Regions from separate parts of the Cryptosporangium arvum DSM 44712 genome, predicted to be linked through region 2. Evidence: riboswitches for the same ligand, from Rfam matches in the RefSeq annotation. Region 2 holds a riboswitch; each other region holds the start of a gene.
What was found. Region 2 has a riboswitch for cobalamin ahead of CRYAR_RS24135 (CbtB domain-containing protein). Riboswitches for the same ligand answer to the same signal wherever they lie in the genome.
Positions count from the first base shown of each region.

Region 1: another riboswitch for cobalamin. It lies ahead of CRYAR_RS17630 (ribonucleoside-diphosphate reductase subunit alpha); the one in region 2 lies ahead of CRYAR_RS24135 (CbtB domain-containing protein).
Region 3: another riboswitch for cobalamin. It lies ahead of cobN (cobaltochelatase subunit CobN); the one in region 2 lies ahead of CRYAR_RS24135 (CbtB domain-containing protein).
Region 4: another riboswitch for cobalamin. It lies ahead of CRYAR_RS06770 (putative cobaltochelatase); the one in region 2 lies ahead of CRYAR_RS24135 (CbtB domain-containing protein).

Region 1 is NZ_KK073874.1:3,950,220-3,953,418, forward strand. It holds gene CRYAR_RS17625 (hypothetical protein) at 33-317, shown strand; cobalamin riboswitch at 1,043-1,243, shown strand; gene CRYAR_RS17630 (ribonucleoside-diphosphate reductase subunit alpha) at 1,426-3,199, shown strand, end outside.
Region 2 is NZ_KK073874.1:5,316,570-5,319,768, reverse strand. It holds gene CRYAR_RS24150 (sensor histidine kinase) at 1-620, opposite strand, end outside; gene CRYAR_RS24145 (DUF6223 family protein) at 775-1,101, shown strand; gene cobF (precorrin-6A synthase (deacetylating)) at 1,111-1,872, shown strand; adenosylcobalamin (AdoCbl) riboswitch at 1,916-2,008, shown strand; gene CRYAR_RS24135 (CbtB domain-containing protein) at 2,054-2,266, shown strand; gene CRYAR_RS24130 (CbtA family protein) at 2,266-3,078, shown strand; gene CRYAR_RS24125 ((2Fe-2S)-binding protein) at 3,081-3,199, shown strand, end outside.
Region 3 is NZ_KK073874.1:883,014-886,212, forward strand. It holds gene CRYAR_RS04020 (hypothetical protein) at 1-1,074, opposite strand, end outside; cobalamin riboswitch at 1,175-1,298, shown strand; gene cobN (cobaltochelatase subunit CobN) at 1,352-3,199, shown strand, end outside.
Region 4 is NZ_KK073874.1:1,471,635-1,474,833, reverse strand. It holds gene CRYAR_RS06770 (putative cobaltochelatase) at 1-1,725, opposite strand, end outside; cobalamin riboswitch at 1,822-1,948, opposite strand; gene CRYAR_RS06765 (phosphoribosyltransferase) at 2,018-2,686, opposite strand; partial or broken gene CRYAR_RS50610 (LuxR C-terminal-related transcriptional regulator) at 2,728-3,199, opposite strand, start outside.

The DNA.
Region 1 (3,199 bases), 1.4 Mb from region 2:
CCGGAGTCGGTGCGGCGGCCGCGGTCTTCGCGGTGAAGATGCTGGCCGGCGCGCTGCAGCCGAACACCGCACCCGACGGCGTGGACCTGGCGCAAGCAACGGCAGCGCCCGCCGGCCCGGATGTTCCGGCGAACCTGAAAGCGCCACCCGTGGAGCAGAGGTACCACGTCCGCACGGGCGCCTCCGCCGATGACGTGAACCGGTGTCGCCAGGCCGCCGCGCCCACCACTGTCGGCACCCCGTTGTTCACCGCAGCGGCGCGGGGGGCGACCATGGTGGTGTTCGGAGCCGGAACGTGCCTCGGTTCTGTGAGCTGACACCCGAGACGGTGTCCCTCTCACCCGCTGCCGGCGGGAGCGCCGTACTGACCTACGCCTCCCGATTCGGAACGGTGGCGGGAACGGTCGACCCGGACGTGCCGACCCTCGACGTCCTGGACCGTGCGCTGCGCTACCCGACGACTGATCACGGCGAGCCTGCGGTAGTGCGTGACGGGGTCTTCGTCCTGCCCAACGGCGTGACGGCACAGCCGGGCACGCTCACTCTGCGCGTCGGAGCGACACCGGCCCGACGAGCGGCCGGCGTGACCGTCGACGCCACGCGCGTGCCGAGCGGCGTCTCGACGCGAACGGACCGGCCGCAACCCTCGGTATCGCCGGGTGACTTCGCTCGGTGCGGTGACCGACCCGGGGTTCCTCCGCTGGTCGATGCCCACGCGTGGCGGCCAACGGTCACGGTCGACCTCGGCTCCGGCGAACTCCTGCGGCTGGCGCGCACGGTCTTCTACGACTTCTCCGCGGAGAAGCACGGCAGCGACACGGCTGCCGTCACCGGGCTCGTCACCGACGAGCGGTCCACGAAGGTTTCCCTCGGTGGCCGGGGTCACCGGACGATTTCCGTTCCGGTGGTCGGCGGCACGCTCGTCCTACCGGGAGTGAACCTCGGCCGCCTCCCCACTCACCGTGGTGACGCGTGTGCGAAACGCCGACACGAGATGTTGTGTGTGACTTCTGTGGCGTACCTAGATATGGTGGCGAGCGCAGCTGGTTCGGCCGTCCCGCCAGGACGGTCGTGGCAACAGGGAACCCGGTGGGAATCCGGGACTGCCCCGCAGCGGTGAGTGGGAACGACCGCCGTCAATCAAGCACTGGGCCGGCCACGGCCTGGGAAGCGACGGCCAGTAGGAACGCCCGTCCGGCTCCGGCCGGCCGGAAACAGCCCACGAGTCCGAAGACCTGCCAGCGCGCCGGACCGGTATCGGTCCGGCGGTCGGAGGCCGCGCGGGACGGCTGATGCCAGCTCCGCACGCCGTTGTGCGCCGATGGTGTCTGTTCTCGCGTGTCCTCAGGAGGACTTACTCGCGAGGAGAGAGTTGTGACAACCGCCGAGGTCGCGCCGGAGACACCGGTCCAGCGCAGGCCCCAGATGCACGTCACCAAGCGCAACGGCGACGCCGAGCCGGTGGACGTCAACAAGATCGTCAAAGCCGTGGAGCGCTGGGCCGACGACCTCACCGACGTCGATCCGCTGCGGGTCGCGACGAAGACGATCAGCGGTCTCTACGACGGTGCGACCACGGCCGAGCTCGACCAGCTCAGCATCCAGACCGCGGCCGAGATGATCGGCGAGGAGCCGCAGTACTCCCGTCTCGCCGCCCGCCTCCTCGCCGGCTACCTCGACAAAGAGGTCCGCGGGCAGGGCATCGCGTCCTTCAGCCAGTCGATCGCGCTGGGCCACGAACAGGGCCTGATCGGCGACGAGACCGCCGCGTTCGTCAAGAAGAACGCCCGTAAGCTCGACGACGCGATCGACGAGTCCAACGACCTGCGCTTCGAGTACTTCGGCCTGCGGACGGTGGCCGACCGGTACCTGCTGCGCCACCCCCACGCCCGGCTGGTCGTCGAGACTCCGCAGTACTGGCTGTTGCGGGTCGCCTGCGGCCTGAGCACCACCGCCAAGGAAGCCATCGGCTTCTACCGGCTGCTCGCGAGCCTCGCGTACCTGCCGAGCTCGCCGACCCTGTTCAACTCCGGCACCCGTCACACCCAGATGTCGAGCTGCTACCTGGTCGACTCGCCGAAGGACGAACTGGACTCGATCTACCAGCGGTACGCGCAGGTGGCGAACCTGAGCAAGTTCGCCGGGGGCATCGGTATCGGGTTCTCCCGCGTCCGCGGCCGCGGTGCGCTGATCCGCGGGACGAACGGCCAGTCCAACGGCATCGTCCCGTTCCTGCGCACGCTCGACGCCTCGGTGGCGGCGGTCAACCAGGGCGGCCGACGCAAGGGCGCGGCCTGCGTCTACCTCGAGCCGTGGCACCCCGACATCGAGGAGTTCCTCGAGCTGCGCGACAACACCGGCGAGGACGCCCGCCGGACCCACAACCTCAACCTCGCGAACTGGATCCCGGACCTGTTCATGCGCCGGGTCGAGGAAGACGGCCTGTGGTCGCTGTTCGACCCCGACGAGTTCCCGGACTTCCCCGATCTGTGGGGCGAGGACTTCGAGCGGGCCTACGAGGCCGCCGAGCAGGCCGGCCGCGAAGTCCGGAAAATCAAGGCCCGCGACCTGTACGGCAAGATGATGCGCACGCTCGCCCAGACCGGCAACGGCTGGATGACGTTCAAAGACGCCTCCAACCGCCTCGCGAACCAGACCGCCGACAAGAAAAACGTCGTCCACCTCTCCAACCTCTGCACCGAGATCATCGAGGTCTCCAGCGACGACGAGACCGCCGTCTGCAACCTCGGTTCGGTCAACCTCGCCGCGCACGTCGCGGGCACGGACCTGGACTGGGAGAAGCTGCGCGCGACGGTGCGCACCGCGGTGGTCTTCCTGGACCGCGTGATCGACATCAACTTCTATCCGACCCCGCAGGCCGCGGCGAGCAACCCGCGCTGGCGCCCGGTCGGCCTCGGCGTGATGGGGCTGCAGGACGTGTTCTTCGCCCTGCGGCTCCCGTTCGACGGAGCGGACGCCAAAGCGCTGTCCACGAAGATCGCCGAGGAGATCTACCTCACCGCACTCGAGGCCTCCGCGGACCTGGCCGAGCAGTTCGGCGCGCACCCGGCGTTCGCCGACACCCGGGCGGCCCGCGGCGACCTGCAGCCCGACCTCTGGAACGTCGAGACCAGCGGCGAACGCTGGGACGCCCTCCGGACGCGGGTCGGCACCACCGGTCTGCGCAACTCGCTGCTGA
Region 2 (3,199 bases):
AGCATCGGTGCCGGCACCGGCTCGCCGCGCTTCTTCGCGAGGTGGACGGCGGCCTCGGACTGCACGGTGATCACCGAGATCTGGTGGGTCAGCGAGTCGTGCAGCTCGCGCGCGATGTGCAGCCGCTCCTCGTCGGCCCGGCGCCGGGCGATCTCCTCGCGGGTGCGCTCGGCCTCGTCGGCCCGCCGCTCGGCCTGGCGCAGCGCTTCCCCGGCCGCTCCGGCCGCGATCAGCCAGGCCAGCTCGAGCACCCCCCGGGCCTGCGTCAGCGCCGCTCCGGCGCCGTGCACCCCGGAGAGCGACGTGGCCACCGGCAGCGCGACGAGCACGAGGAGGCTCACCCCGGCGGTGACCCGGCGGTGCCCGGCCCGCACTGCCCCGTACACCGCCACCAGGTAGCCGACCGCGAGCACGTCGAACCCGGCCGCGCGGTGGCCGATCGCGCACAGCCCGGCGACGACGAGCACGACGACGGGCGCCCGGCCGCGTGCCGCCAGCACCAGCCCGCCCCCGGCCAGGAACACGTACCCGATCGACGCCCCGGTGCCCTCGGAGAGCCCGGCGAGAACCAGGACGGCCGCGAGCCCGAGGGCGATCGCGGCGTCCCGGACACGGCCCATGCGGGCACTGTAAACCGGCTCCCCGGCCGCGCGGGTCCTGCGCGAGGAGGACCCGGCTACCACGTTCGCAGCAGCGCGAAGCGCCCGCGTCCGCACGACGCGCGACCGGCCGCCGGCGGGACACGATCAGGTCACCAACGACGGAGGAGTTCCCATGGTTCTGGAGTCCACGGTGTACAGCCTCACCACCGGGCGGCTCGTCGCCAGCACCGCGGCCGTGATCGCGCTGGCCGGGGTCGTCCTCGGCGGCGTCGCGCTGGCCAGGGCCGGGCGGCGGGCGTCGGCCGCGGCGCTGGCCACCGGCGGTGCCGGTGCCCTGGCCGGCGCGTTTGTCGTCGCCACCGCGGACGGCGGTCCCGGCAGCGGCAGCGGCATCGTCGGCGGGTTCGTGGCGCTGGTCCTCGGGCTGACCGCGGCGCTGCTCGGTGGTCTGGCCCGGCGCAGGACCCGTACCTGCGCGGTGGACGAACAGCCTGGTTAGGCTCCGCGGGTGCGACACATTCGGGTCATCGGTATCGGCGCGGGCGACCCCGGCCTGCTCACCGTCGAAGCGGTCGACGCGCTGCGCGGCGTCGACGTGTTCCTCGTCCTGGACAAGGGGGAGACGACCGCGGAGCTGACCGCCGCCCGGCAGGCGATCCTGGAGCGGTTCCGCGGAACCGGCGGCTACCGGGTCGTGACGATCGCCGACCCGCCCCGGGACCGCACCGCGGAGGACTACGCGGGGGCGGTCGAGGCCTGGCGTGACGCGCGGTCGGCGGCCGTGGAGCACGCGCTGCGCACCGAGGTGGCCGCGGACGGCACCGCCGGGATCCTGGTCTGGGGCGACCCGGCCCTCTACGACGGCACGATCCGGATGCTCGACACGATCGTCGGCCGCGGGCAGGTCGCGTGCGGCTACGACGTGCTCCCGGGCATCAGCAGCGTGCAGGTGCTGGCCGCGCGGCACCGGATCACGCTGACCCGCACGGCCGGTGCGGTGGTCGTCACCACCGGTCGCCGGGTGGCGAACGGCCACCACGACGGCGACGCCGACCTGGTCGTGATGCTCGACGCGAGCCTCGCGTTCCGCCGGTTCACCGGAGAGGACGCCGAGCTCTACTGGGGCGCCTACCTCGGTGCCCCCGACGAGGTGCTGATCGCGGGGCCGCTGGACGACGTCGCCGACCGGGTGGCCGCGACCCGCGCGGAGTTGCGTGCACAAAAGGGGTGGATCATGGACACCTACCTCATCCGTCGCAAGGAGCGCTAGCTCACGTTGACCGCGGGCCCACGCGGTCCTACGGTTCTCAGAGCGTGGCGGCGCGAGGAAGCTGGTGGAAGTCCAGCACGGTCGCGCCACTGTGATCCGGTCCCGGGCCGGGGAGTCAGATACTGGTGCCGTCACGAGCCCGTTGCAACAGGGGACGCACGATCCCCGGAGGAGGCTCTACGTGACTAGTCCGTCCGTTCGTTCCGCCGCTACCCCGGTGGTGATCTCCGGCTCGCGGGGTGCCGTCTACCTCGGTGCGGCCGTGCTGCTGGCGCTGCTCGCGTACTACTTCATCGGCGTCGACCAGGGCGCCACCTCGGTGTTCGGCAACGACGTGCACGTCCACGAGTACATCCACGACGCGCGTCACTTCCTCGGCTTCCCCTGCCACTGATGGAACTCAAGCTCCTGCTCCGCGGCGCACTCGCCGGCGGGGCCGGTGGCCTGCTGGCGTTCCTGTTCGCGCGCATCTTCGCCGAACCGCAGATCCAGAAGGCGATCGACTACGAGGAGGGCCGGGGCGCCGCCCAGGAGGCCCTCGACAAGGCGGCGGGCCTTCCCGTCCCGGCCGCCGAGGCCGAGGTGTTCAGCCGCACGATCCAGGCGAACGTCGGCATCGGCACCGGCATCATCGTGTTCGGGGTCGCGATGGGGCTGCTGGCCACCGTGATCTACCTGATCTGTCTGGGCCGGGTCGGCACCGTCCGGCCGCGGGTGCTCGCGCTGCTGGTCGCCGGGGGCGCGTTCCTCGGGCTGTTCCTGGTGCCGTGGCTGAAGTACCCGGCCAACCCGCCCGCGGTCGGCGACGACGACACGATCGGAACACGCGGCGGGCTGTACCTCGCGCTGGTGCTGGCGTCGCTGGTGATCCTCGGTGCGTCGGTCTGGCTCGGGCAGCGGCTGGCGGCCCGGTTCGGCAACTGGAACGCGACCCTGCTCGCCGGCGGCGTGTACGTGGTGGCGGTGACGGTGGTGCTGCTGCTGCTCCCGACGATCGCCGAGATGCCCGAACCGCTGCGTGACCCGGGCGGTCGGATCGTCTACCCGGCGTTCCCCGCCGACGTGCTGGCGTCCTTCCGCCTCTACTCGGTGGGCGCGCAGGCCCTCCTCTGGGGCACGTTCGGCCTGGTCTTCGGGCCGCTGGCCGAGCGGGTGCTGCTCGGCGAACCGGCGCCGGCCACGGCCGGCGACGCGGTGCCCGCCTGACGGTGACCGACCGCGACCGCGGGTCCGGGCTCGACGAGCTCGGGCCCGCTTTCGCGGTCCACACCCATGCCGCCGGCGCTCCGCCGCCGGCGCCGTGGCAGCCGGTGTCGACGCTGCTCGA
Region 3 (3,199 bases), 4.4 Mb from region 2:
GTATCCGTCCGCGGTGGCCAGAACGTCCACATGGACGCCGGCCGGGTGCCCGCACCGCCGCTCGCACCCCGCGAAGTGCACGGGAAGCAGTTCACCGGGGTGGAGGAGCGCCGTCCCCGCGTCGGCCCGGACGTCGGCGCGTGACTTGGCGCACCCGGGGAGACCCGTGCAGGCCGACGCGCTCGCCCAGGCCGACGCGGGATCGGTGACCAGCCCCGCCTCGGCCAGCGGAGTCAGCGCCTCCGCCCCCACGCCCGGCAGCACCACCCCCCGCCACGGCGTGACGATGATCTCGCCCCGCGCCACCCCGGCGATCGCGTCCATCTGGGTTGCGGTGAGCCGCCCCAGGGGCACCACCACCCCCAGCGCCCCCGCGAGTACACCGATCGGGTCGGCGCCGCGGTGCGACGGAAGAGCGGAGGGTTCGACCAGGTCGCAGGCCAGCGCCGACCGCATCCGGCCGGCGACCCGCGCCACGGCGTCGTCGAGCTCGGACAGACGCCAGGCCTTGGAGGCCTGAGCGACGCGCTCCAGCAGGAAGCACCGCGCGGCGGCGATCAGGGCCGGAACGGCCTGGTCGGCCCGGACCCGCAGCCCGCTGTCGACGCCGGCCAGCAGCACCGGCACCGGCTCGGAGCCGAGCAGGACGGTCACGTCGGCGCGCAACGAGACCACGTCCCGATCGGTGTCGATCGCGAACAGGAACCGGCCGGGCAGGTCGGCCAGTTCCGGGGATGCGCAGAGCGCCCGGTCGAGCGCGGATACCACCGCACCGAGCCCTCCCAGCGGCGACGCGACGACGTTGCGTACCCGCTCGTGCGTGGCCGAGGGCAGCAGGCCGGCGTCGGCCAGCCGCGAGGCCAGCGCGTCCGGATCCGTGACGCCCCTGATCTGCAGATTCGCCCGAGATGTGAGCTCCAGTGGGGCGAAGTCGCGCAACGCACGCCACTGGGTGAGGCTCACCACACCGCCGGGGATCCGCACCCGTGCCAGGCCGCCGTCGGCCGCCTCGTGCACCTGCAACGCGCCTGGGCAGCTGTCGGCAGCCTGGCGGAAGGGCACGGCGGTGGGCATAGCCCGGATGCTACGTGTCGCTCCGGTGATCCCCCTTGGGCCCACTTGACGATTGCGACCCTGATCACCAGTGTTGAAAGGCCATGAGCGGTGTCAGGTGGAGGAAGCCGGTGTGAATCCGGCGCGGTCCCGCCACTGTCACCGGGGAGCGAGCCTGCATCTTCAGCCACTGCATCAGCGCGGGAAGGCAGCAGGGGAGTGTCGATCCGGGAGCCAGGAGACTCCAGGTACCGCTGACCACGACCCGGGGCGCGGACCCCGAGTGAGGACGCCCCGCGTGATCTTGCTGCTCTCGACGTCGGACACCGACCTGCTCTCGGCCCGGGCGAGCGGAGCCTCGTACCGGCTCGCGAACCCGGCCCGGACCGGCGTCGACGACCTGCCCGGCCTCACCGACGGTGTGGACCTGGTCGTCGTCCGGATCCTCGGCGGGCGCAGGGCCTGGGAGGAAGGGCTCGACGCGCTGCTGGCCGGGCCGTTGCCGGTGATCGTGCTGGGCGGGGAGATCGCGCCGGACGCGGACCTCATGCAGCTCTCGACGGTGCCGATGGGAGCCGCGGCGGAGGCGCACGCGTACCTCGCGCAAGGCGGGGCGGCGAATCTCCAGCAGCTTCACAACTTCCTCAGCGACACCGTCCTGCTCACCGGCCTCGGCTTCGAACCCCCTGCGGAAATGCCCACCTGGGGCGTTCTGGAACGCGAATCCCGGGGCGACGGGCCGACCATCGCGGTGCTCTACTACCGGGCCCACCACATCGCCGGGAACACCGCGTTCGTCGAAGCGCTGTCCGGCGCGATCGAGGACGCCGGTGGCCGGGCCCTGCCGATCTTCTGCGCCTCGCTGCGCACCGCGCCCGCCGAGCTGCTGACGACGCTGCGCACCGCGGACGCCCTCGTCGTCACCGTGCTCGCGGCCGGCGGCACCAAACCCGCCACGGTCAGCGCGGGCGGCGACGACGACGCCTGGGACGTGGGCGCGCTCGCCGCGCTCGACGTCCCGATCCTGCAGGGACTCTGCCTCACCAGCAGCCGCGCCACCTGGGACGCCAACGACGACGGGCTCTCTCCGCTCGACAACGCCACCCAGGTCGCGATCCCGGAGTTCGACGGCCGGATCATCACGGTGCCGTTCTCGTTCAAGGAGATCGACGCCGACGGCCTCACCGTCTACGTCGCCGACCCCGAGCGCGCCGCCCGGGTGGCCGGCATCGCGGTCAAGCACGGCATCCTGCGCCACATCGCGCCGGAGAAGAAGCGCATCGCGCTCATGCTCAGCGCCTATCCCACCAAGCACGCCCGGGTCGGCAACGCGGTCGGCCTGGACACCCCGAAGTCCGCGGTGAAGCTCCTGCAGGCGTTGGCGGACGCCGGCTACGAGGTCGGGGACCTCCCCGGCGTCGAGGCCCAGGACGGCGACGCCCTCATCCACGCGCTGATCAAAGCCGGCGGCCACGACACCGCCTGGCTCACCGAGGAGCAGCTCGCCGCGAACCCGGTACGGATCCCCGCGGAGACCTACAAAAAGTACTTCGACTCGCTCGACGAGAAACTCCGCGAGGCGATGGAGCGCCACTGGGGCCCGCCCCCCGGGGAGCTCTACGTCCACGAGGGAGACATCGTGCTGGCCGCGCTGCGCGGCGAGAACGTCGTCGTGATGATCCAGCCGCCGCGCGGATTCGGCGAGAACCCGGTCGCGATCTACCACGACCCCGACCTCCCGCCGAGCCACCACTACCTGGCCGCCTACCGCTGGCTGGCCGCCGAGTTCCACGCCGACGCCGTCGTCCACCTGGGCAAGCACGGCAACTTGGAGTGGCTGCCCGGCAAGACCGTCGGGATGTCGGCCGCCGACGGCTCCGACGCCGCGCTCGGTGACCTGCCGCTGATCTACCCGTTCCTGGTCAACGACCCGGGCGAGGGCACGCAGGCCAAGCGGCGCACGCACGCAACGCTCGTGGATCACCTGGTGCCCCCGATGGCGCGGGCCGACAGTTACGGCGACATCGCCCGGCTCGAGCAGCTGCTCGACGAACACGCGAACATCGCCGCCCTGGACCCGGCCAAGCTGCCCGCGATCCGCGCGCAGATCTGGACGCTGATCCAGGCCGCGCGCCTCGATCACGAC
Region 4 (3,199 bases), 3.8 Mb from region 2:
GAACGTCACCAGGCCGACGGTGTCGCGACGCTGGTAGGCGTCGAGCAGTAACGACAGCACCGCGCCCTTGACCGCGGCCATCCGCTGCCGCGCGGCCATCGAACCGGACGCGTCGACGCAGAACAGGATCGTGTTGCTCTCCCGACCGCGGCGGACGGCGGCGCGCAGGTCCTGCTTCTCGAGCCGGAGGCCGGCGGTGCGTCCGCGGGCTTTCTGGTGCGGCGCCGCCGCCAGCAACGTCGCGATCAGGTGGACGTCGGTCACCGGGCCGTCGGTGCGGGTGGAGCGCACCACGCGGCCGCGGCGGGCCTCGGCCTGCGAGCGGCGGCCGGAGGCGTCGGACTGGGAGCGCCCGATGCCGGGCACGGTGAGCAGCTTGGTGCGGTACGGGTTGGTGGCGCGGACCGCGGCTTGTTCGGCGGCGGCGAGCCGGCGCGGCCGATCGTCGGTGTCGTCGTCGGCGGCCCGGTCGGCCGGGGCTTGCGGTCCGGACGGAGGCGGGCCGTCGTGCGGTGCGCTCGGGGCCGCGTCGGGCTGACGCCGGTCGGGGCCGCCCTGGTTCGCGTCGGCCTCGGTCGCGTCGCTGTCGGTCGCGTCGCCGTCGGCTTGACCACCGTGGTCCGGGTCGTCGTCGTCCGGGCCGCCGTCGTCCGGGCCGCCGGGGTCGTCCGGCCCGCGGCCCGGGTCGTCGTCGGGGTCGTCGTCCGGGTCGTTGTCGGCGGCTTCCTGCAGGGCCTTGTCGAGCTGGTCCTGGTCGAGGCCGGGAGCGTCGAACGGGTTGCGCCGGCGGCGGTGCGGCAGGGCCAGCTCGGCGGCGCTCCGGATGTCGTCGTCGGTGACGTGGTCACGCGCGTGCCAGGCGGCCAGCGCGACGGCCGTCCGCGCGGTGACGAGGTCGGCCCGGAGCCCGTCCACGTCGAAGGCGGCGCACACCGCACTGATCCGGCGCAGGGCGGCGTCGCTCAGCACGACGTCGGCCAGCCGGGCGCGCGCCTCGACGATGTGGCCCGCCAGTTCCGCGTCGTGCTCGGCCCACCGGGCCGCGAAGCCCTCCGGGTCGGCCTCGTAGGCCAGCCGGCGGCGCACGACCTCGGCCCGTTCCGCGGGGTCGCGGCTGGCGGTGACCTCCACCGTGAGCCCGAACCGGTCGAGCAACTGCGGGCGGAGCTCGCCCTCCTCCGGGTTCATCGTGCCGACCAGCAGGAACCGGGCCGCGTGCCGCACCGAGACGCCGTCGCGCTCGACGTACGCGCGGCCCATGCCGGCCGCGTCGAGCAGCGTGTCGACCAGGTGGTCGGCGAGCAGGTTGACCTCGTCGACGTAGAGCACGCCCCGGTGCGCGGCCGCGAGCAGCCCGGGCTGGTAGGCCCGCACGCCTTCGGTGAGCGCCCGCTCGAGGTCGAGCGCACCCACCAGCCGGTCCTCGGTGGCACCCACCGGCAACTCCACCAGCCGGGCGGGCCGGCTCTCGGCGGTCACGTCGGCGTGGGGGCCATCCGGGCACTGGGGGTCCGGAGAGGCGGGGTCGCAGGCGAAGCGGCAGCCGGCCACCACCGTGACCGGTGGGAGCAGGGCGTGCAGCGCCCGGACCACCGTCGACTTCGCGGTGCCCTTCTCGCCCCGGGCGAGCACACCGCCGATTGCCGGCGAAACGGCGTTGAGCGTCAACGCCAAGCGCAGGTCGTCCAGCCCGACGACCGCGGAGAACGGATAGGGCGGAGTCACCCGCCGATCACGCACGAGGGCATGCCAGGATCCTTCCCGCGGGTGTCCGCGCCCGCGTGTGCGATGGCCTGCGAGCAGGCTCGCAGGGAGCGGACGCAGTGTCCTGGCTCCCGGATCGAAGCGTGTCCTCGGCCTTCCAGCCGTTACCGGCCGTGACCGTTGAGTGAGGTCGGCTCCCCGGTGACAGTGGCGGGACCGCGCCGGATTCTCACCGGTCTTCCTGCCCTCCGCTCGCGGTAACTCTGACTCACCACGCGCCCGCCGTCAAAGGCGCGAGACGTGCGTCACCGCCTCAGAGCCGCAGCGACGCGGACTCACGCCGGGCCGCGGCCAGCTCCGCTTCCACCTCCTCGTCGGTGAGCTGCGGGAACGAACGGTAGTGGTACCCGACGGCCCGGAACTCCGGCGGCGCGGCGACGCACACCACCGCGTCGGCCTCGGCGCCGAGCATCGCCACCGCCTGCGGCGCGCACACCGGTGCCGCGAACACCAGGTGGCCGGGCCGCAGCACGCGCAGTGACCGCAGCGCGGCCCGCGCGGTGGCCCCGGTCGCGAGCCCGTCGTCCACCACGACCACGGTGCGCCCCGTCACCACCGGCGCCGGCCGTCCGTCGCGGTACCGCTCGGTGCGACGCACCGCCTCGGCGCGCTCGCGCTCCACGTCGGGCTCGAGTTCCTCCAGCGTGAGGCCCACCTGACCGAGCAGTCCCCGGTCGAAGAGCGCCGGCCCGTCCACGGTGACCGCCCCGACGGCCAGCTCGCGGTGCCACGGCACCCCGATCTTCCGCGCGACGACGACGTCCAACTCGCCGTGGACCGCGGCGGCCACGGTGCGTGCGATCGGAACACCACCGCGCGGCAGCCCCAGCACGAGTGGCACCTCGTGCTCCTTGAGATGGTCGGCCACGGCGACCGCCAGCGCACGGCCCGCCTCGGCCCGATCAGCGAAGTAGTCCGACATATGACACCTCCGGATACCGGTGATTACCCGGCTTCCCCAGGTCACACGCCTCCGAGACCACGTTCCCGAGCCAGGAGCAACGCCTCCGCCCGGCTTGGCACCCCGAGCTTCGTCAGCATGTTGGCGACGTGGTTCCGCACGGTTTTCGGACTCAGGACCAGCCGCCGCGAGATCGTCGTGTTGTCGTACCCCCGGGCCACCAGGTCGAGCACCTCGCGCTCACGGTCGGTGAGTTCGGGGAACGGCACCGGCCCGGCGGTGCGGGCGCCGGACAGGTAGCTGATCGCCCGCGCGGCGACCTGCGGACCGAGAATGACCTCGCCGTTCGCGACCGCCCGAACGGCCCGCTCGACCTCGGCCGGCGTCGCTCCTTTGAGCAGGTAGCCACGAGCACCGGCGCGGACCGACGCGACGACCGACTCGTCGTCCTCGAGCATCGTGACGACGAGGACACGCAGGTCGGGCCACCGCCGGATCAGTTCCCGGGTGGTCTCGACGCCGGAGTCGCCACCC